DNA from 4 places in the Paenibacillus sp. FSL H7-0735 genome. Region 2 is predicted to be linked to each of the others. Evidence: riboswitches for the same ligand, from Rfam matches in the RefSeq annotation. Region 2 holds a riboswitch; each other region holds the start of a gene.
The links. A riboswitch is a leader RNA that binds a small molecule or an ion and turns the genes downstream of it on or off. The one in region 2 is predicted to bind cyclic di-AMP.
Positions count from the first base shown of each region.

Region 1: linked by a shared signal. The riboswitch ahead of NSS82_RS18035 (APC family permease) and the one ahead of NSS82_RS30100 (alpha/beta fold hydrolase) in region 2 are both predicted to bind cyclic di-AMP.
Region 3: linked by a shared signal. The riboswitch ahead of NSS82_RS02940 (hypothetical protein) and the one ahead of NSS82_RS30100 (alpha/beta fold hydrolase) in region 2 are both predicted to bind cyclic di-AMP.
Region 4: linked by a shared signal. The riboswitch ahead of NSS82_RS27360 (TrkH family potassium uptake protein) and the one ahead of NSS82_RS30100 (alpha/beta fold hydrolase) in region 2 are both predicted to bind cyclic di-AMP.

Region 1 covers NZ_JBBOZH010000001.1:3,980,206-3,985,200, forward strand. Annotated here, with positions in the region: gene NSS82_RS18025 (FecCD family ABC transporter permease) at 1-390, opposite strand, end outside; gene NSS82_RS18030 (iron-hydroxamate ABC transporter substrate-binding protein) at 611-1,618, opposite strand; gene NSS82_RS18035 (APC family permease) at 1,822-3,639, opposite strand; cyclic di-AMP (ydaO/yuaA leader) riboswitch at 3,764-3,923, opposite strand; gene NSS82_RS18040 (disulfide oxidoreductase) at 4,118-4,582, opposite strand; gene NSS82_RS18045 (DsbA family protein) at 4,579-4,995, opposite strand, start outside.
Region 2 covers NZ_JBBOZH010000002.1:570,877-575,871, reverse strand. Annotated here, with positions in the region: gene NSS82_RS30115 (alpha-glucuronidase family glycosyl hydrolase) at 1-655, shown strand, start outside; gene NSS82_RS30110 (Nif3-like dinuclear metal center hexameric protein) at 680-1,474, shown strand; gene NSS82_RS30105 (hypothetical protein) at 1,559-1,732, shown strand; cyclic di-AMP (ydaO/yuaA leader) riboswitch at 2,053-2,239, shown strand; gene NSS82_RS30100 (alpha/beta fold hydrolase) at 2,327-3,154, shown strand; gene NSS82_RS30095 (exosporium glycoprotein BclB-related protein) at 4,672-4,995, opposite strand, start outside.
Region 3 covers NZ_JBBOZH010000001.1:651,284-656,278, reverse strand. Annotated here, with positions in the region: gene kdpA (potassium-transporting ATPase subunit KdpA) at 1-1,338, opposite strand, end outside; gene kdpF (K(+)-transporting ATPase subunit F) at 1,351-1,428, opposite strand; gene NSS82_RS02945 (hypothetical protein) at 1,555-1,971, opposite strand; cyclic di-AMP (ydaO/yuaA leader) riboswitch at 2,224-2,413, opposite strand; cyclic di-AMP (ydaO/yuaA leader) riboswitch at 2,833-2,997, shown strand; gene NSS82_RS02940 (hypothetical protein) at 3,066-3,620, shown strand; gene NSS82_RS02935 (hypothetical protein) at 3,635-4,156, shown strand; gene NSS82_RS02930 (hypothetical protein) at 4,197-4,649, shown strand.
Region 4 covers NZ_JBBOZH010000001.1:6,052,974-6,057,968, forward strand. Annotated here, with positions in the region: gene NSS82_RS27350 (LysR family transcriptional regulator) at 1-529, shown strand, start outside; gene NSS82_RS27355 (potassium channel family protein) at 1,054-1,725, opposite strand; gene NSS82_RS27360 (TrkH family potassium uptake protein) at 1,739-3,097, opposite strand; cyclic di-AMP (ydaO/yuaA leader) riboswitch at 3,160-3,337, opposite strand; gene NSS82_RS27365 (CPBP family intramembrane glutamic endopeptidase) at 3,658-4,995, shown strand, end outside.

The sequences.
Region 1 (4,995 bases), on a different contig from region 2:
TGCAAAAGCAAATACTATTGCCAACGCTACTCCTGCTCCTGCATTCAAGCCTAACAGCCCTGAATCCGCAAGCGGGTTTCTTGTCATCCCCTGCATGATAGCCCCTGCTACTGCGAAGCAAGCACCGACTAAGGCGCCAGCAATAGCACGTGGAAATCGCAGTTCTCTGATCACCTGATGTTTTTGTAAATCTGGATTGAAATGAAATATAGCTTCCCATACTGTAGCTAACTTGATATCTGCCGCACCCACTGAGACCGAAAGTGCCAATCCGAAGGCAATAGCAGCAAGTCCAAAAATAAGAATACCAATGGCAGCTGCCGGTCGGGTATGTAGAGCTTTTTTGGGTTCATTTTTATTAAGATTTGCGAAATCTGAGGGTGAAACCATGGGTTGTCTCCTTATTCAATAGTTACAATGGTTTATATGATAACAACAATCATTCTCATTATCGCAAAAATATTTATGTTGTACAATTGCAGGAACGATTTTTCCGTACTATGGGATTGGTTTATAAAAAAATGGTGCAGATCTTTGTATCCCGAGATACTTGATCTGCACGCCCTCCCCCAACGAAATGATCAGTCTCATTCATGGTGAATTACGACTTTTATTTCACAAGACTTTTTAGCACATCGTCAATGATTTTGCTGCCAGCGTTCGCACCACTGTAAAGCCAGCTGCTTGTTGAGCTCATTTCATGCACATTTCCAGCTTTTACAGCTGGGATACCCTTCCAGATTGCACTATCTAGGATCTCCGAACCCTCAGTCTTATCACTATTTACAAGGAAAATATGATCTGCGGTCAGCTCAGAAAGCTTCTCTAGCGAGATCGGATTCCAAGTTGCTCTTGTTCCTACTGGGATCTCTGTTACTAAGTTAGGCAGCTTTACGCCAAGGTCTGTATATAATACAGCACCACTGCTGCGGGTTTCGTCTACAATATAGAAGTTTTTTTGCACCAACCATAGAATAGCCGCGGACTCTTGTCCAATAGCTCCTGCAAGCTGTTCTTTCGCAGCCGCTGCTTTAACATCATAATCTTTAATGGCTTTTTCTGCTTCAGAGGTTTTGTTCAAAATCTCACCAATCTTGAGCAAAGATTTGCGCCAATCTTGATTTAGTTCATCCCCAATTACATAAGTGGGTGCAATCTTATTCAACTGATCGTAAATCCCGTTCTGAACAGAAGACTCCGATGGGATGATAATAAGATCCGGAGCAAAGCTGGTTACAGCCTCTAACGGAAGATCGTAACTAATTGTAGGAACATCCTTCAATTCAGTGGTCAGATAATCCTGAACGCCATTTGTAACTGACCATTGAGCTACTGGAGTTACACCCAGAGTTACCAATGAGTCTTCCAAATATGAACCCAGGACGCGCTGTGGATTAGCCGGAATCGTTACTTCATGGCCCATTGCATCTGTTAATGTCTTAGGAGCAGCAGGTGCCTCTGTAGATTCTGCTGTAGGAGCTGTTGTAGGCGCTGTTCCTGCATTTGATGAGCTTTCAGCATTATTATTACCACAAGCGGAAAGTAATAGCGTCATCACTATTAGTCCGCTCATTGTCACTTTCATGCTTCCTGATCTTTTTCTGTTAAGCCAAAACATTAAAAACCCTCCTATATGTAACTGCTTTGATATTCAAAGGTGACCTTTACCTCTGCTTCACTTTTAAATGATATTGATTCTCATTCTCTGTGTCAACATATAAATTTCAAATTCTGTGGATTTGCAACAATTTCCTTCATATAAAATACAAAAGAGGTTATATTCCGAACGTTCCGGATATAACCTCATCTTTAATCTTCTACTTATTTATTTAAATGATAAGGGACAGTCGCTACTACAACGTCCTTTTGATTCATTAGATACGAGCGGATTAAAAAGCTGGTCTGATTATGAAGCACGGCTTGCCACCAATGTTTGGTAATAAACTGTGGAATCAGAATCGTGATGTGATCCGTCGCAGCTGTCTTCCACTCAACCGTATCGATAAACTTCACTAACGGACGAATGATACTACGATATCTGGAGCGAAGTACAATCAGGCGTACGCCTGGATTCCATTCCTCCCACCGTTGCTCCATCTTATGAATGTCTTCTTCATCAAAGCCTACATACACAGCAACAACATTATCTGTTAGAGACTTCGCATAGCTGATGGAATGTAATACGGCACGTGTAACCCCTGCAACAGGAACAACTACAGTACTTCCTTTAATTATAGGTTTATCAGTAGCCGGACATATACGCAGTTGATCCGCAGTGTTCAAATAGTGCTTATGAATACGGTGGAACACGAACATTACAGCAGGTAAGAAAATGAATGCCATCCATACGCTCGAGAATTTAGTAATGATAAATATAAGCGTAATCGTCAATGTAGTCAGCATACCGATGGTATTTACAACAAATCTTTTCACCCATCCAGCAGGTCTTGTTTTGATCCAATGCACCATCATCCCCAGTTGGGATAAGGTAAAAGGAATGAACACGCCTACCGCATAAAGTGGAATCAAACCTTCCGTATTCCCATGGAATGCAGCCACAAGTATGATAGACATAACTCCTAGAAAAATAATGCCGTTTGAGAAGCCCAGGCGGTCACCACGGACCATAAATGCGTGTGGCAGATATTTATCTTTTGCAAACATAAAGGCAAGCAGCGGAAACGCTGAATATGCTGTATTAGCTGCCAAGAACAAAATCACTGCTGTAATCCCTTGAATGAAAAAGTACAATCCGCCACGGCCAAAGGTCGATTCAGCGATCTGAGAGACAACCGTAGCCTTTTCATCTGGCACAATACCATACCAATACGCCAGCACAGTGATTCCGGTAAACATAAAGCCAAGGATAAGTCCCATGATCATTAGCGTCTTGGCTGCATTCTTCTCAGCCGGTGCTTTAAAGTTTGGGATCGCATTAGATACGGCCTCAACCCCCGTTAGGGCTGAACAACCAGAGCTAAACGCTTTTAATAGTAGAAACAAACTTACATTAGATACGGCGCTGCCTATTTCAGGAACATTCGCATGCGCGCCACCCATTGCATATTTAACGATACCGGAGATAATCAGAACAACAATCGAAACCACAAACAAATACACTGGAATTGCGATGAACGAAGCCGATTCAGTCACTCCGCGAAGATTAATGATTGTTAATAGAACGATAACAGATACAGCGATGAGAACAGTATGATTATGAAGACTTGGAAAAGCCGATGTGATCGCATCCGTCCCTGCCGAGGCACTAACCGCTACGGTAAGAATGTAATCCACCAATAATGAACCCCCAGCGAGCAGCCCTGTCGGAATACCAAGATTGCTCTTGGCTACGATATAAGCTCCGCCTCCTTGCGGATAAGCAAAAATCGTCTGCCGATAGGATAAAATCAGGATGGCCAGCAGGCCCAATACGGCTAATGCAATTGGCAGGGAATACCAGATGGCAGTAAACCCGGCAGCCACCAGTACAATCAGTATTTGTTCCGTTCCGTAGGCTACAGACGAGAGCGCATCAGAAGACAGGACAGCCAGTGCTTTAACCTTGGATAACTTTTCATGATCGAGTTCATTCGACTTCATCGGACGTCCGATCAATAGTCGTTTTACCTTGCTTACCATGGTGGATACAGTTCCTTTCTTTGGGAGCTGAAACGGAATTTCCGTGCGCTGTTTTCATCGGTGGATTTCATAAATGCAGACACAAAAATAAGCATACGGAAATGATCCGCATGCTTATGCATGGTCATTTTCCCACCTTGCTTACGAGGTTAGCTGGCGGATTCGGGCTGTGGTTATAGCCCTACGGTACAGGTCTGTTCGACCCGGTTCCGATTCACCCCATTGGCATGAATGCCAAGTTTGGTTCCCCCGTTTTTCCTAAGAAAATTCAGCGCATATTCAACTTCTCACAAGGTCTAATATTAGTCTACAAAGTGCCTACAGTAAAGCGTTGAAAAAAATGAAAAAAGAATGAAAAAACATCCAATAAGCTCAAATATAGCGTCTTATTGGATGCTCTCTTTCATTATCTTCAATTATCCCTCTAGCCCGTGATTTTAATACCTTTTCAGCTTTTTTGTAACTTCCAAAGCGAAAACTAAAATCCTAAGCTCTCCTCTGCATCTACTTCAATCATTTCTTCTTCCTTACGTCCATACCAAAGAAGGAGACTAATTAGAGCAAAAGCGATTAAAGCTAACAAAGGAATCGTAATAAATCCGAAGTAGTTCAAGTAATCTTTATTACAAGGAACACCAATTGTACAAGGTAGAACTTTACTTAACGCTGGAATCTTCTGTTCCGCATAATGATAGATTGAGATACTGCCACCAATCAAACTTAATGGAAGCACATAAGGAATGATGCGCTTATCTCCACGGAAAGTGGCAATTCCCAACAAAAATAACTGCGGATACATAAAAATCCGCTGAAACCAGCAAAGCTTACAAGGTTCATATTTCAAGACTTCACTTAAATACAAGCTACCAGCTACAGCAACCAAAGAGACAAACCAGGCCAGATAGAGGCAGTTACGCTTGCAAAAAGATAGGAATTTTGTCACTTTGCCTCCACTGCTTTTGCGGCGGTGTTAATTTCAGATGTAATCGCTTCAATATCGAAAGGTTCAGCCGTTTTCACTCCATTAATGTAGAGCGAAGGCGTATTTGTCACGCCTGCGTCAGTTGCCAACTGAATGTCTTTCTTCAGCTCATCTGCATAAGTTTTCTCTTGGATGTCTTTACGCAAAAGATCGTAATCGATCGCTAATTTCTCTTTTTCAGCAAGGCTTATCAAGAAATCCTCAGTGGCCCATTCGTCGCTCTCATCCCCTTGCTGCGCATATACAGCATCATAGAACTTCCAGAATTCATCCTTATTCTGATGGTATACAGACAATGCAGCTAGTGAAGCTGTCTCAGAGTCAGGACCAACGAAAGCCATATTTACAAAGTAAAGAGCTGCTTTTCCCTCGTT
Region 2 (4,995 bases):
TCTGTATGGATATGGAAGATTAATTTGGAATCCGGAGCTGACGGCAAAAGAAATAGCTGAGGAATGGATTCGGCTTACCTTTGGCACTGATGAAGGTCTAGTGGCTGCTATTCGCGGGATGTTGATGGACTCATGGAGGATTTACGAATCTTACACAGCTCCATTAGGTGTGGGTTGGATGGTTAATCCGGATCATCATTATGGGCCGAATGTGGATGGGTATGAATACGCCAAGTGGGGAACGTACCATTATGCGGATCATAAAGGCATTGGTGTGGATCGTTCAGTCAAATCGGGAACGGGTTATAGTGGACAGTATATGGGTCTTAATGCATCAAACTATGAGAATCTAGCGTCTTGTCCAGAAGAGCTGTTGCTGTTCTTTCATCATGTTCCATACACGCATGTTCTGCAATCGGGGCAAACGGTTATACAACATATTTACGATACTCATTTCGAGGGGGCAGAGCAGGCTGCACAGCTTCTAGCGACATGGGAATCACTTGAAGGCAGCGTGGATAGTGGATTGTATATGCAAGTGAAGCAACGTCTTGAAGAGCAAGCAGAGCATGCGCAGGAATGGAGAGATCGGATCAATACGTATTTTTACCGCAAGAGCGGAATTGAGGATCTTAAAGGCAGAAAGATTTATTAGATTTCGAATCGAGGGATGATGATAGTGAGCCTCACGATTAGAGCGATTCTGGAAGATTTAATGGGAACTGTGGAACAGGTAGAAGGCACTGTCGATATTCTGAACCCAGGGGAACCGGAAACTGAAGTCACAGGGATTATTACGGCCTTCTCTGCCACACAAAATGTTGTGGAGCAAGCAATAGCGTTAGGAGCCAATTTGCTGATCACGCATGAAGGTGTATTTTATAGCCATCATGCGGCGAGCGAGTGGTTAGAAGGTGATCCGGTTTATCATGCGAAAAAAAGTCTGATCGAACATTCCCAAATTGCTATTTTTCGTTATCATGATTATTGGCATCGGCAAAAGCCGGATGGAATTATGGTGGGTTTACTGCGAGAACTAGATTGGTCCGCATACGTGGAAGAGCAGCAAGCAGCTGCTACGATTCTCACTATTCCTGCTATGACTGTACTGGAAGCTGCTCAATATATTAAAAGTAAGCTAGGGATCTCTTATGTACGCGCTGCCGGTGACCTGTCTCTGTCCTGCAAACGCGTAGGGATATTAGTAGGTTACAGAGGAGGCGGGACGATGGCTATTCCGCATTTTAATGATCACAATCTTGATTTAATTATTGCTGGAGAGGGACCAGAGTGGGAGACTCCGGAATATGTGCGGGATGCAGGGCACCAAGGCAGATCTAAAGCGCTCATCATGTTAGGTCATGCGGAGAGTGAAGCGCCGGGGATGAAATATTTAGCTGAAATCTTAGCAGACAAATATCCCATGCTTTCTAACCGGTTCATTGCTGAACAACCCATCTATCAGATGGTTTAATCTGGGGAAATAAAGAGTACGGAATAAATAAACATATTATGGAGAAAATGAAGGGAAACAGGTCACTGAGAAAGGAGTGTTTCAATGGAAATTCCTTTGGAGGCTGATGAAGTATTAAGTCGGATCAAAAAGCTGCAAAGCGACGGAAGCTCGATCAGTAAAAAACAAGTAAAGCAGAGCGATCCTGAGCTTATGAGAAGTGCGCTGTTCTTTTTTCCAAGCTGGGAGCATGCATTGAAAAACGCCGATCTTTTGTAGCCATAGTATTGTAAGAGGAAGCTAAGTGGACAGGGGAATACCTCTGATTCTGCTTAGCTTTTTTCATATCTCCAGTGAAAAGGATGGCCTTTATATAGAAAGTACTGGTGTTTTAACCTCCGTTTGGCTTGGTTCAGAGCCATTTTCTTAAATAAAACGAGTAAACAAGAGCAAAAGAAAGAGAAAATGAAGAGTATGCTCAATATGAAATGAAAAGCATTGCTTTCAACATTATTTTGACCAGAGCCCTCCTTTACAAGCAAACCTTACAAGAGTATGATTCATCTCAGAACTGACAATTATCTTAAATTTACAATTACATAAGCAATCCGCTTAATTTCCGTTTCTGGAAAGCGGGGGAACCAACAACTGGCAGCCGATGTGAGAGTCGGCACTGGTTATGGGGTGAATCCTGTTCCGGGTGCATAACATGCATCCCTGCAGGTAGGGCAACTCTCACTGCCCGAATCCGACAGCTAACCTCGTAAGCGTATGGAGAGAGGATGAATGGCGTGTTTAGTGATGAATAGCCACAGAGAATCCCTCTGTGGTTTTTTGCTGCGTTTTTAAGCAGATATAGACGTAGAATTTATTATGAAAGAGGTGTTACCTTTGCCTATCGCTAAACTGAACGGAACTTCGCTCTATTATGAAATCAATGGAACTGGCACTCCGGTTGTGTTTATCCATGGACATGGATTAACACACAGTATGTTCAAACCACAGCTGGAGTATTTTTCCGATAAATATAAAGTGATTTTGTGCGATTTACGGGGGAATGGCAAGTCTGGTAAACTGCTGGAGGCCCCACATGAGATTATTGAGACGCAATGTCTGGATTTGATTATGCTGTTGAATGACCTAGGTATTCGTGAAGCAGTTTTTGTAGGAATCGCCTATGGTGGCTTAGTCGTTCAGCATATTGCCAAACAATATCCTGAGCGTGTGAAAGCCATTGTGGTCGCGGATAGCTTCTGTAGGACTCACGGATCAACAATTGTAGGGAAAATACAAACTATGGCAGCATATTGCAGTTTGCTAATGTATTATCTCCCAAGCGAGCTGGTGTTGCCTTCGATTCGGATGATGTACCGAGAGCGCTGGAGTCTGGCCTACAATGAGATTAGAAGAGGGCTGCTGGACAAACGTCCCCGGGAGCTATATCGGCAAAGACTGGCTACAAGCCATGTTGATTACACCAGATGCTTAAAGGCTTTTAAACGTCCTGCTTTATGTATTGTAGGGGACTTTAATGAATTTGGAGTGAATTGTATGAAGGAAATGGTGTCTCAGCTGCCACATGCGCAGTTGGCGATTATTCCGAACGCATTAGATCCAAGTAATCTATGCCAGCCGGAGCAATTCAATGCGATTCTTCAACGTTTCTTAGAGAAGCAGCAGGGCAGTCAGCAGATTAGCTGATCTATAGGGAGACCTTTACAAGCGAAGCGTTTAAGTGGAAAAAGGCGTCCCATAGCCAGGGAGCATGAGCTGGCTATGGGACGTCTTTCTGGGTAGAACTTTAGGGGATTCTCCCTAAAGTGAAGGGGATTATGGCTTCTAGCACGTGAATTAGGGAAATTCTCCCTAAAGTGATAGAGAGCATGGCTCCTAGAACGTGGATTAGGGAAATTCTCCCTAAAGTGAAGGGAATTATGGCTCCTAGAACGTGGATTAGGGAAATCCTCCCTAATAATAGGGTGTTTTTAGCCATAAATGGGTATTTGCAAGAATTTTTAGGGAGGATTTCCCTAAAAACCTTATTTTAAAGCGATTATCGATGAATATTAGGGAGGATTTCCCTAATATAATGGATATCTAACTAAAGGCTGGCTCATCAGTAGTGAAATCTACGAATGAGCCAGCCTTTGGTATTTTACTAACCGGTGGATGTTGAACATTTACAAGCATATTGTACCTAGAACGCCACTTAATGTCCCTACCCTACCACAGCATCAAATATAGTTCACCCGACGTGGGAAAGAACAGTAGTCTCTAAGTAGTGAAGGTAAGAGTATAGAAGGGGCGTAGTAAGCGTCTCACCCGACATGGGAAAGAACAGTAGACTCTAAGTAGTGAAGGTAAGAGTATAGAAGGGGCGTAGTAAGCGTCTCACCCGACATGGGAAAGAACAGTAGACCCTAAGTAGTGATGGTAAGAGTATGGAGGGAGGCGTAGTAAGCAGCGCATCAGACGTGGGAAAGAACGGTAGACCCTAAGTAGTGATGGTAAGTGTATAGAAGGGGCGTAATAAGCTGCTGACCCGACGTGGGAGAGAACGGTAGACCCTAAGTAGTGATTGTAAGTGTATAGAAGGAGGTGTAGTAAGCAGCTCATCAGACGTGGGAAAGAACGGTAGACCCTAAGTAGTGAAGGTAAGTGTATAGAAGGAGGCGTAGTAAGCAGCTCATCCGACGTGGGAGAGTACGGTAGACCTAAGTAGTTAAGGTAAGTGTATAGAGGGAGGCATAGTAAGCAGCTCATCCGACGTGGGAAAGAAACAGTAGACTCTAAGTAGTGATTGTAAGTGTATAGAAGGAGGTGTAATAAGCAGCGTATCTGCAGCTCCTGATCGAGACCAAAGGAAAGGAAGGTTTCGGTAATAGGGATTCAGCCTCCGGACATGAGTAGGAGAGAAGAAGAGCGGGGAGTGGCATTGACAGACTATCGGACTCAAGCGCTCTTATTTGCAATATTTTCCTATTTTTGAGTTGCTATTGGACCCCATAGGCGTTATTTGTACAAAATAGACGCTATTGAGCACCATTTCTGCCCAATAGCGCCTCTCAGGTCCGATGATCTCTCTAAACAGGGATAAATTAACGAATAGCGGCATTTGAGTCCGAAAGATCAAGTAATTGTACCGCATATTACCAAAAAGGCATCTGTCACTCCTTAGAAGGAATGGCAGATGCCTTTTTTTGAATTTGTTTTAATGATTATACAATCGTAAAGCCAGCACTTGCATAACCAGTGACTGTATTTACAAGGGTGAGGCCTGTAGCAGTGGCTGAGAATACCATAAGCAGACGTGTCTGTGGTGTTACAGCAAAATTGATATCATTTGTAATTCCATTGACAAAAGTTCCTAGATTAATAGTACCTGTGATAGGTGGGAGCGCTACTAATGCCCCTGGAATAGCAGTAAATGTGTTATTTGGTGTGGCCGATTGGTACAACTGTGCTGTTACATTTATTGTAGTACCAAGCAGCGATAAAGCTATGGTATTACTGAAATAAGCAGCAAGGGATGTTATCACTCC
Region 3 (4,995 bases), on a different contig from region 2:
ATTCGTAATGGAACCGTTGCCCAAGCCCGTTAAGAACGCACCTGCTGTTGGTACAAGGATAATGAACGGATGCACAAGGATAGCAATCGCAATCAGCTTCATCTCCTTGGCTTCTATCTTTCGCCCGAGAAACTCTGGTGTTCTGCCAACCATTAGTCCACATAAGAAGACGCCCATGATGGCATACATCAGCATATTGATTAGTCCTACACCTTTTCCCCCGAAGACGTTATTGAGCATCATTAGGGCCAGAGGGGTAATGCCACCCAGCGGTGTTAGCGTATCATGCATATTGTTAACACTACCTGTCGTAGCTGCCGTTGTTACCGAAGTGAACAGAGAAGATTGCGGGATCCCAAAACGTACCTCTTTACCTTCCATGCTGCCTTGCGAAGACTCGATCCCCAGCGCATTAATAGCGGGATTCCCTTTAGTTTCCGCATAATAATTCAGCCCCAGCAGCAGAACGAACAAGGTCATCATTGCTGTGAAAATCACCCAGCCCTGACGTTTGTTCTTAGCGAACAACCCGTACATATATGGCAAAGAGGCTGGCAACATCCACATAGAGAGAATCTCCAGAACGTTCGTAAGTGGATTAGGGTTCTCAAAAGGATGCGCTGAATTGGCTCCGAAGAAGCCGCCACCATTCGTACCTAAGTGTTTAATTGACTCCAAAGAAGCGACTGGACCGATAGCGATTTGTTGCGTCTGCCCTTCGAGTGTAGTGACCTCAAGCGATGGCTTGAGCGTTTGTGGCACATGCAATCCTACCAGCACCAATGAAACTAGCAGAGCTAATGGAATGAATACACGAATATGTGCTTTTACGAAGTCCTCAAAAAAATTCCCGACTGATTTCTGTCCTGTAATCCCTCTGACAAAAGCAACCGCAACAGAAAATCCGCTCGCTGCAGACGTGAACATCATCATCGTGATGACTGCCATTTGTGAAAAATACGATAGTCCCGTCTCCCCGCTATAATGCTGCAGGTTCGTATTGGTCATAAAGCTGATCACCGTATTAAATGAAAGCGTCTGTTCCATATCGGCAATTCCATTCGGGTTCAGCGGCAATCCCCGCTGTAATCTTAGAAAAATATAACTGAAAGCAACCAGTACGATATTAGTTAAAACAAAGCTGAGTGCATACTTCTTCCAGGACATTCCGTCCCGTTTTTTCAGGCCGATCAGCTTATAAATACCTTTCTCTGTGCCTGCAAACCAGCGATCCGTACGATTCGGTTCGTTAGAAAATACATGATATAAATACGTCCCCATCGGCTTGACCAACAAGATGAGAATTACAATTACGACGACTATTTGCAAAATGCCCATGAATGCCCCTCCTTAAAATTTCTCAGGATGAATCAACGCGTAAACCAGATATATAAACAACAGTAGGGTAACAGCGATTACTAGAATCACAGCTTATCCCTCCCCGTATCCTCAACTACACCTGCGCACCAGCGCATAAAGCCATAAAATAACCCGTAAATTACAGCTAACGAAGCCACCATATACAGATCCATCATATCTTCCGCACTCCTTCCATTATCCTTGATGAGGTGATCTATCGATTAGAAAATCAGCATCACCACTATGGGAATAGATTACATAGCTCGCACCAAGTCTTTTATAGACCAATCTAGGATTTATAGAACTTGTAATCACAAAAATTGGCTGTGTCGTCCAGGTACGGCACATCTGAATATAGCGGCAGCAAAGCGGAAAGCTGCTCTCAAACAGATATACCCTGCCTACCGGGAACGATGGGCGAAACCAAGTGCTCTGATGGCGGGTATCCACTAGAATAACCTGCTCGATTCCGAGCTCCTCTAGTAAAGCTTTCTCAGCCAGATTGTTGGTTAATCCCGCCATCTTAATACCCCTGAACTTCAGAAGTTTAATGAAATGTTCTCCCGCCTTTGTAGGCGCACATACAAGCACATATTCATTCTGATCCGTCATCTCTTTTTTCTCCTCCTGCTCATTTACAACAAGGAGGCAACGAAAATCTCCGAAAGGATGTTGACCTATCGTCATTTTCGGGCACAACCTAAAGCTCGGTTGTGTCACGTCATTAGACGCTGCCTTACAAATACCGCTAATGATGAATTTAGCGACCTCTTGGGGGAGGCCTCCATAAATGCTTTGCTTCTAAGAGCACAGCAAAAAGCCACAAAGGATCTCCTCTGTGGCTCGCTAGCGGTCACATTGCACTCATCCTCTCTCCATACGCTTACGAGGTTAGCTGTCGGATTCGGGCGGTGAGAGTCGCCCTACCTGTATAGATGCGAGCTCACTCGCACCCTCTACAGGATTCACCCCATAATCAGCTTCCGACTCTCACATCGGCTGCCGATTGTTGGTTCCCCCGCTTTCCTTATCGGAAATTAAGCGGATCAAATATTCGATTGTCGTTGAAACAGGAGTAATCATACTCTTATGCACGAAGACTTGTAAAACCTGAATGATGCCAAAATAATGCAAATTAAAAACTATTTTCCCATTAGATAGCGCTTACTTGATATCTAATCTCTCTATATCTCTTGTTTACTCGAGTTTCGAGCGTTTAATCGCTATCTATAACCCATGTGATTTTATTCACCTTTTTAGGGTGAAAATACTGCAAATTCCCTTTATAGGTAGAAACGCAAGAAGCTGAGGTTGAGCGAGAAAGAGGCGCGATAACACGCCATAAATACCTATTTACCTCGTTTTTCAGTCGTAGTCGGCAGGATATGGTTAAAATCGCTCTAAAAGAACATTTTCCGTTTTTTACAGAAAATCTTGAAAAGAGTATGATTCGGGTTGAATCTAATTCATGAAAAACAATCAACGCTGAGTTCCTGCATTCGCAGGGAACGGGGGAACCATCAGGCCACCTGGCCTACTTGGGGTGAATCCAAAGGAGACTGCGTAAGTCTCAATAGGTAGGGCGACTCTCACCGTCCGAATCCGACAGCTAACCTCGTAAGCGTAAAGAGAGAGACCCTTGATCCGCCACGCTTTGGCCCAGGTATATCTGCCTGTAATCCAAAACCGCAGCAGAGGTCCTCCTCTTGCTGCGGTTTTTGCGTTACCTGAGCCTATTAGGTGATAGCACGCTGGATGGGGTGAATGTTTTGAAGCACTATTATTTAGGGATACATCAAGGGCTGCTTGAGCCGATAAGTCTAAATTACGTTTGTTTCGGGGCCTTATGGTTCGAAGAAAATAATCACAAGTACATTGTAGGTTATGCATTTGGCCAGAACCAGATCCAAGCCCTTCGCCAATTCAGTACACCTTCTTCTTGTAAAGACTGTTTAGACTCTAAGATTGTATATGAAATATATAAAAAAATTCGAGAACAACAACAGCAGCAGGATTGGTCATCGCATCAAAAACTCCCGTGGTTTACAGCCTTCAAGGAGCCTTGGAAAGATGTAAGCGCCGGTTGGTATGTCTTGAGATCCCGCAGCACCTTTCCCTTACATCTATCTGTTATACGGAAAGAGAAGTTCCGACTATGGCTAGAGCATACCGCAGTCTGTGAGAATAAAATGGAAATGCTCGCTTGTGTAGAAAAGGCTAGTGTCACTCATCATGTAGACTTAAAGCTTTTGGAAATCTAAGGAGGAACCCTACTATGGACCAGCGCAGACTATCCCGCATTGAAGTATTTGTATTGGATGAACCCGAGCCTATTCACTATGGAATGGAAGGGGCTGAAGGCTGCCGTTATGGTATTCTGAAGCTCACCTGTAAGGGAGGTTGCAGTTGGGGGGCTTGTCTAATCTCTGCCAACACCAAAAATTTCGATCTCATTAAATGGAGTTCTTTTTTACGGGCTATCTGTCATTGCCGTCTTGAGGAAGCGCTGGATAAGGTCCGCCGCGAAGGTTCAGATTGGGAGCAGGTTAAGCTTGAGCTAGTTCAGGGTGCTTTGCAGGATTTAAAGGCCAAGCTCCAGGGTAAATCCTTGGCTGGGCATATTCAGCAAGGGCGTCTGTACAGTGTTGCAGCTGGGGGGAGCAATTCCAGAAGTGAACGGCTCTACTACAAACCTTCCAAAGCTTTATCCACTGCCTCCCAGCAGAAACACAGTTGCCCGGAACCAGACACCGCCGATCTTATCAATAAATCCATCTCTTACTTTTCTATATTATAGATTCAAGCAAATCTCTCATTCTGAAAGGATCGTGTTCACCATGCCTGACCCCTTACCTCCCGTGTCCACCTACAGTGCTAAATTTGCAGAGTGTGTTCAAAAGTATACTAATGAAGTCTACGTACTCAGTTCCATGTTATTAGAACAATCTAATGAGGCAGACAAGGTTACTATCCGCACCTTCACAGAGCTTCATAAAATATATCGTCAGGATAACTTCGACCCTCAGTTATTCTCTATCCACGCTTACCGCACTTGTATTCGCCAGTGTGCTGATTCTTTTGCCCGGCGCTCTCTTCTATCGGCTAAGGGAATACCTTGGGAGGAACAGCTTGTGAAGGTATTGTGGTACGGCTTAAAGCTGCCTCTTTCTCAAATAAGCGTTATTCTGCAAAAAAGTGTTCCTGCACTGAAAGCACAGCTTAGAGCTGTACGGGAGCAGATGACCGCCCAAGCGGATATACTAACGAGCGCAAATCTTTCTATAATTTAGTCACTGACTAGAATTCAGACGATCTTTAAGCGCATGAAGCATCTAACGGACTCAGGAGCCTTTAATTGAAGCTTTTCCTCAAATTTGGCCGGCGTTCGGACTCCAGTAGAAATCCCGAGCGATGAGCGTCTCGGATCGTCTTCAAGCAGGCCCTAATCATCTTCCACCAAGGCAAGGCTTACGGACCCAGATATCGTTATTTGCACGTTTATCGCCTTTTGAGCATAGTATCGGACTCCAGTGCAACTATTTGGTTAAAAGAGCTACTAATTCACTGTTTTTCATGCCAATAGCGACTATTGTGTCCGATATCTTGCCAAATCTCGATGATTGTTGCATTTAAGTG
Region 4 (4,995 bases), on a different contig from region 2:
AGGCCGAACGCATGAGATCGTATCCTCAGTTAGTGAGGGAAAATCAGATGTAGGTCTGATCGCTTCCTCTATTCAAGAACCTGGGTTACGCTGCATTTCTCTGTTTGAGGATCAATTGCGACTGGTCGTCTCAGAGCAGCATCCTTTAAATTTATCTTCCAAGCTAACCATGGATAATCTATCCCGGCTGCCTATGATTCTCTTCTCAAAGGGTACCTGGTACCGGCGCCTGACGGACGATCTATTCCAGCGCTGCGGGATTGATCCCGATGTGCGCATGGAGATTGACTCCTTCGAAGCCATCGTGCGGCTGCTTCCGACTGTCAAAGCGGCTGCGTTGCTGCCAAAGTCTTATCTGCGTCCAGAGCTGCTGAACGGCGGCGGACTGGTGTCCTTACATATCAAGGAGCTGGAGCAGACTCAACGGACCACCTGCCTGATTTACCGTGACGATGGAAGCATGAGCACGGCTGCTCGCAGTCTGGTGCAAGTAACCGAAGAGATGTTTCTGACAGAACGTGAGCAGTAAAGCCGGACCAAATGAATCAAGGGGCGCACCTATTGATCTCCAAATGAGGCAATAAGTGAAGCACTTATTGCGTAATTAGGGAATTTCTCCCTGAAATTTAGAGATTTCTGTTCAGCAGACTTATAATTAGGGAAAACTTCCCTAATTTTCGGCTGATTGAGTAACTAATAAAGGAATCCCACTGTTTATTAGGGAGGAATTCCCTAATGTCGTTCATTTAGAGCGAATAGCGGCTATTTTTAGGGAGGTTTTCCCTAATTAGTTACACCCACTCTGTACATCGTACAAACAAAGAACGCATATCGCCCATATTCCACCGTCACAGATACCACAAATCATCTACTACAGCCGTACGAATATCACACCTAACAACTCGTCAACCGCACAAACCAATATATTAGATCACTACGCGTGATCTATAGTCATATGGCATAGTAAAATCCATTACTTTTCCTACTCTTTACTCCATAAAAAAGAAGCTGCCCCCCAAGTAGAATTCACTACTTTTGAGTCAGCTTCTTTTACTATGATTCTTGGTTCACAACTTCACTCTCAAAACGGTCAATACTTTCATTAGGACCAATGAGTACCATAACATCGCCTTCACTTAAATAATCATGGGCAGTTGGAGCGACGATTATTCCGCTTTCCCTATTTAGGGCAACAATGCTGCAGCCATATTTAGCTCTTGTATTTAAATCGGACAAGCTTCTGCCGTTCATGCAGGATGGCACGGTCAGCTCGACAATTTTATAATCCTTGGACAGTTCAATATAATCCAGCAAATTGGGCGTCACCAGCTGGTGTGCCACACGAATCCCCATATCCCGCTCCGGAAAAATAACCCGATCAACCCCCAGCCGCGACAGTGCGCGGCCATGAAGGATGGAGATTGCCTTAGCCACCACTTGCTTGACTCCAATCTCCTTTAACAAAATGGCCGCCAGAATGCTTCTCTCCATATTGTCACCAATCGCAACAATCCCACAATCAAAGTTCCGTACACCAAGCGAGCGCATAATTCCCTCATCTGTAGCATCTGCTACTACCGTATGCGTCAGTTGATCGCTCATTTCCTCCACGCGTTCTTCATGGTGGTCAATGCCGAGCACCTCGTAGCCCATTTCCATCAGCTCAAGCGCCAGGCTTGAACCGAAGCGACCTAAGCCGATTACTACAAATTGCTGTGCTTTCATTTCTAATTAACTCCTATCCAATAATTATTTTACCTTCAGGATACTTATACAGTGGTTTACCCTGTTTGGGACCGAGTGCATACGCCAAGGTTAGTGGACCTAGCCGACCTGCAAACATCGTCAGACAGAGTAGAATCTTACCGATCGCTGACAGTTCCGGAGTTAGCCCCATAGTCAGTCCTACCGTAGCAAAGGCGGAGGTCGTCTCAAACAAGATTGCCAAGAAATTACTGTCTTCAGTTGTGGAGAGTATCATCGACACAGAGGCGATTAACAACAAAGCCAGCAGTGTGATCGTTAATGCCTTGTAGATGCGCTCCTGAGCCAGCCGATAACGGAACAACACAACATCTTCCCGTCCACGCAGCATAGCAATAACAGCACCAATCATCATCGTAAAGGTTGTTGTCTTGATCCCGCCGCCCGTTGAGCCTGGAGAAGCACCAATAAACATAAGAATCACTATAAAAAATTGTGTAGCCTGCCGAAGTCCAGCAATATCAACTGTGTTCGCGCCAGCCGTACGGGGAGACACGGATTGAAAGAAGGCTGATAATATTTTACCGCCAAAATTCAGTGAACCTAGGGTACGAGTGTTAGTAAACTCGAATATAAAAATAACCAGAGCTCCGATCAGAATCAGCCCTGTGCTGGTGGACAGGACAACTTTACTATGTAGAGACAGCCTGCGGGTTACCCGAAACTCCACCAGATCTGACATTACAATAAAACCAATCCCGCCGGAGACAATCAGAAACATCACAATAATATTCACAAGTGGATCATATACATAATCAGTTAAACTGCGAAAATCCCCAAAAATATCGAACCCCGCATTATTAAACATAGACACCGCATGAAATATGCCATAATAAATCGCTTTTCCCAGTGGCATATCAAAAGCCCAGCGAATAGACAGCAGCAAAGCGGCACAGCCTTCTATGACAAGAGAATATATGAGGACTCTTCGGATCAGCCGCACAATTCCTTCCATAGAGCCTTGATTCATGGCTTCCTGTAGGATTAGCCTGTCCCGCAAAGATATTTTACGCTTTAACACCAGTGAAAATAGAGTGGCCATGGTCATAAAACCTAAGCCGCCGATCTGGATCAGGATCATAATTACGGTTTTCCCAAAAATCGTGAACGAAGTTCCGGTATCCAGCACAACAAGCCCTGTTACACAGGTTGCCGAAGTTGAAGTAAATAATGCATCAATAAATTCCACGGAATTCCCGCTTGTGCTTGAGATGGGCAGCATAAGCAGCAAGGCCCCTATCAGAATAATCGATGCAAAACCAAGCACCAGTATCTGCGGCGGCGAGAGCTTCAGAAACTTAAATTCAGAACTCCTGCGAAACTGTGAAGCCACTTTGCTCACCTTCTTATCAAAAATTCCAACAAAAAAAGCACTGGAAAACCAATGCTGACTTGGTTCCTGCAGTAAATTAGCCTACGAGGTTAGCTGTCGGATTCGGACTGTGCAGGCTGCCCTATTCGTTCCCAGAACGAAATTCACCCCTGATGAAAGTGCCATTTATCGTGTACACTCCACTTTTCATCACTTCTTATGGTTCCCCCGTTTTCACCAGAAATTCGGCTACTATACAATTGCATACAAATTATATACGTTATTTAGTGAATTCACAAAGACACAATTAATGCTCATTCGCATGAAAAAATGCGGTTTAAAGAGACTGCATCAAAAGGAGTGCCTTTTCTCATCACTTTTCCGTGTTTTCCCTGCAATTACACCGATTCTCATCATTCGTGCAGAAATGAACACGATAAAATTCATGGTATAAATTCACATGACTATTCTATACTATCTCTATTACCCATAAAAAGAACATATAATGTTTTTTGTAACCAACCAGGCACTAATACTATAATGGAACATAACATTGTCAGTACATAACAAGGAGGCGTTACATGAATCCCGTCGGCCAGCCCTTACAGCAACGTGCCCTCTCCAAGAGGCTCATCATCTCGGGCATTATCGGTCTTATTCTATTTATTATGTTTCAGATTTCCCCTTCACTGCTTAGTAGCCCTACAGGTGAAGATACCACCGTCATTAGCAAGGCAGAAGCCCGTGACCAAGCCGTATTATTCGCAGAACAAAAGCTCAATTACACCGAAGCACCAAACGATCAATGGAATGTACTTTACGAGACGGACTCTTCCTTTTATGGTTATATGTCTCGCGAGAAGCTTGTGGAGGACTATACCAAGAAAAAATTGGATCAAAAATATCCTTTTGATGTCTTTCGTGCAACGCTTACTCCGTCAGCGGATCAAGAGCCGCAAATCATCGTTGACCTCAATATGTATACCGGCGAGATTGTCGCTTTCTCAAAGGCTGCAAAAGTTGCCTCCGAAGAGGGGTCTGGCATTGCTTCCGTTGGTGCAAAAGAGGACAAGGGAGCTGACCTCACTCTAGCGCAGAAGGAGAATCTTGCTCGTCCTTGGCTTCAGGAATGGGAAGTAAATCCTGCCAAGCTACAAATTGAATCGAATACAGGAAACCATGGGCTGGTGTATACGGATAGCACTGTTCAGGTCGGCGAATCCTTATTGCACTATTATTTTGATTTCAGTGGAGAGCAGGTCTCCAGCTTTAATGCCGGATTCTCTGCACCGGCTTGGCATACCTCCTACGTACAAGGACAGACCTCTTTAGCGGAAAAGCTGACATTATTCGGTTACGGTATACCCACACTGATTTTAGGAATTCTGGCACTCGTCTACAGTATTCTTAGAAGAGAGCATACTTCCTTTAAACGTGGGGTATTCCTAAGCTCAGCCTATTTTGTAATCATGATGATCAGCACCTATAATATGCTGCCTGAATCAACAGGCGAAGGGCTAGAAGCACAGATTACCTCTGTCATTATGTTTATCATTTATGCTTTATACAGCCTGCTGATGTCCTCCTTGCTCTACTTCTCTTTAGTGGGCGGCAATGGCCTATGGCGAAAAGAGGGAGGCATGAACCCTTGGCCCCGCGCCAAAGAGCCCGGCTATGGACAATATGTGTTGGATAGTATCCGGGCTGGATACATGTGGGCTTTCGTTCTGCTAGGGGTGCAGACGGTTATGTTCATCATATTATCGTTTACCTTGCACAATTGGTCTACTACAGACGCCACCCAGTCTCCTTATAACATGAGATATGCTTGGCTTCTGCCTATCGTCGCATGGCTCGCTGGTTTATCTGAGGAAGCCATTTATCGCTTTTTCGGAATCCCTATGCTGAAAAAGGTGTTC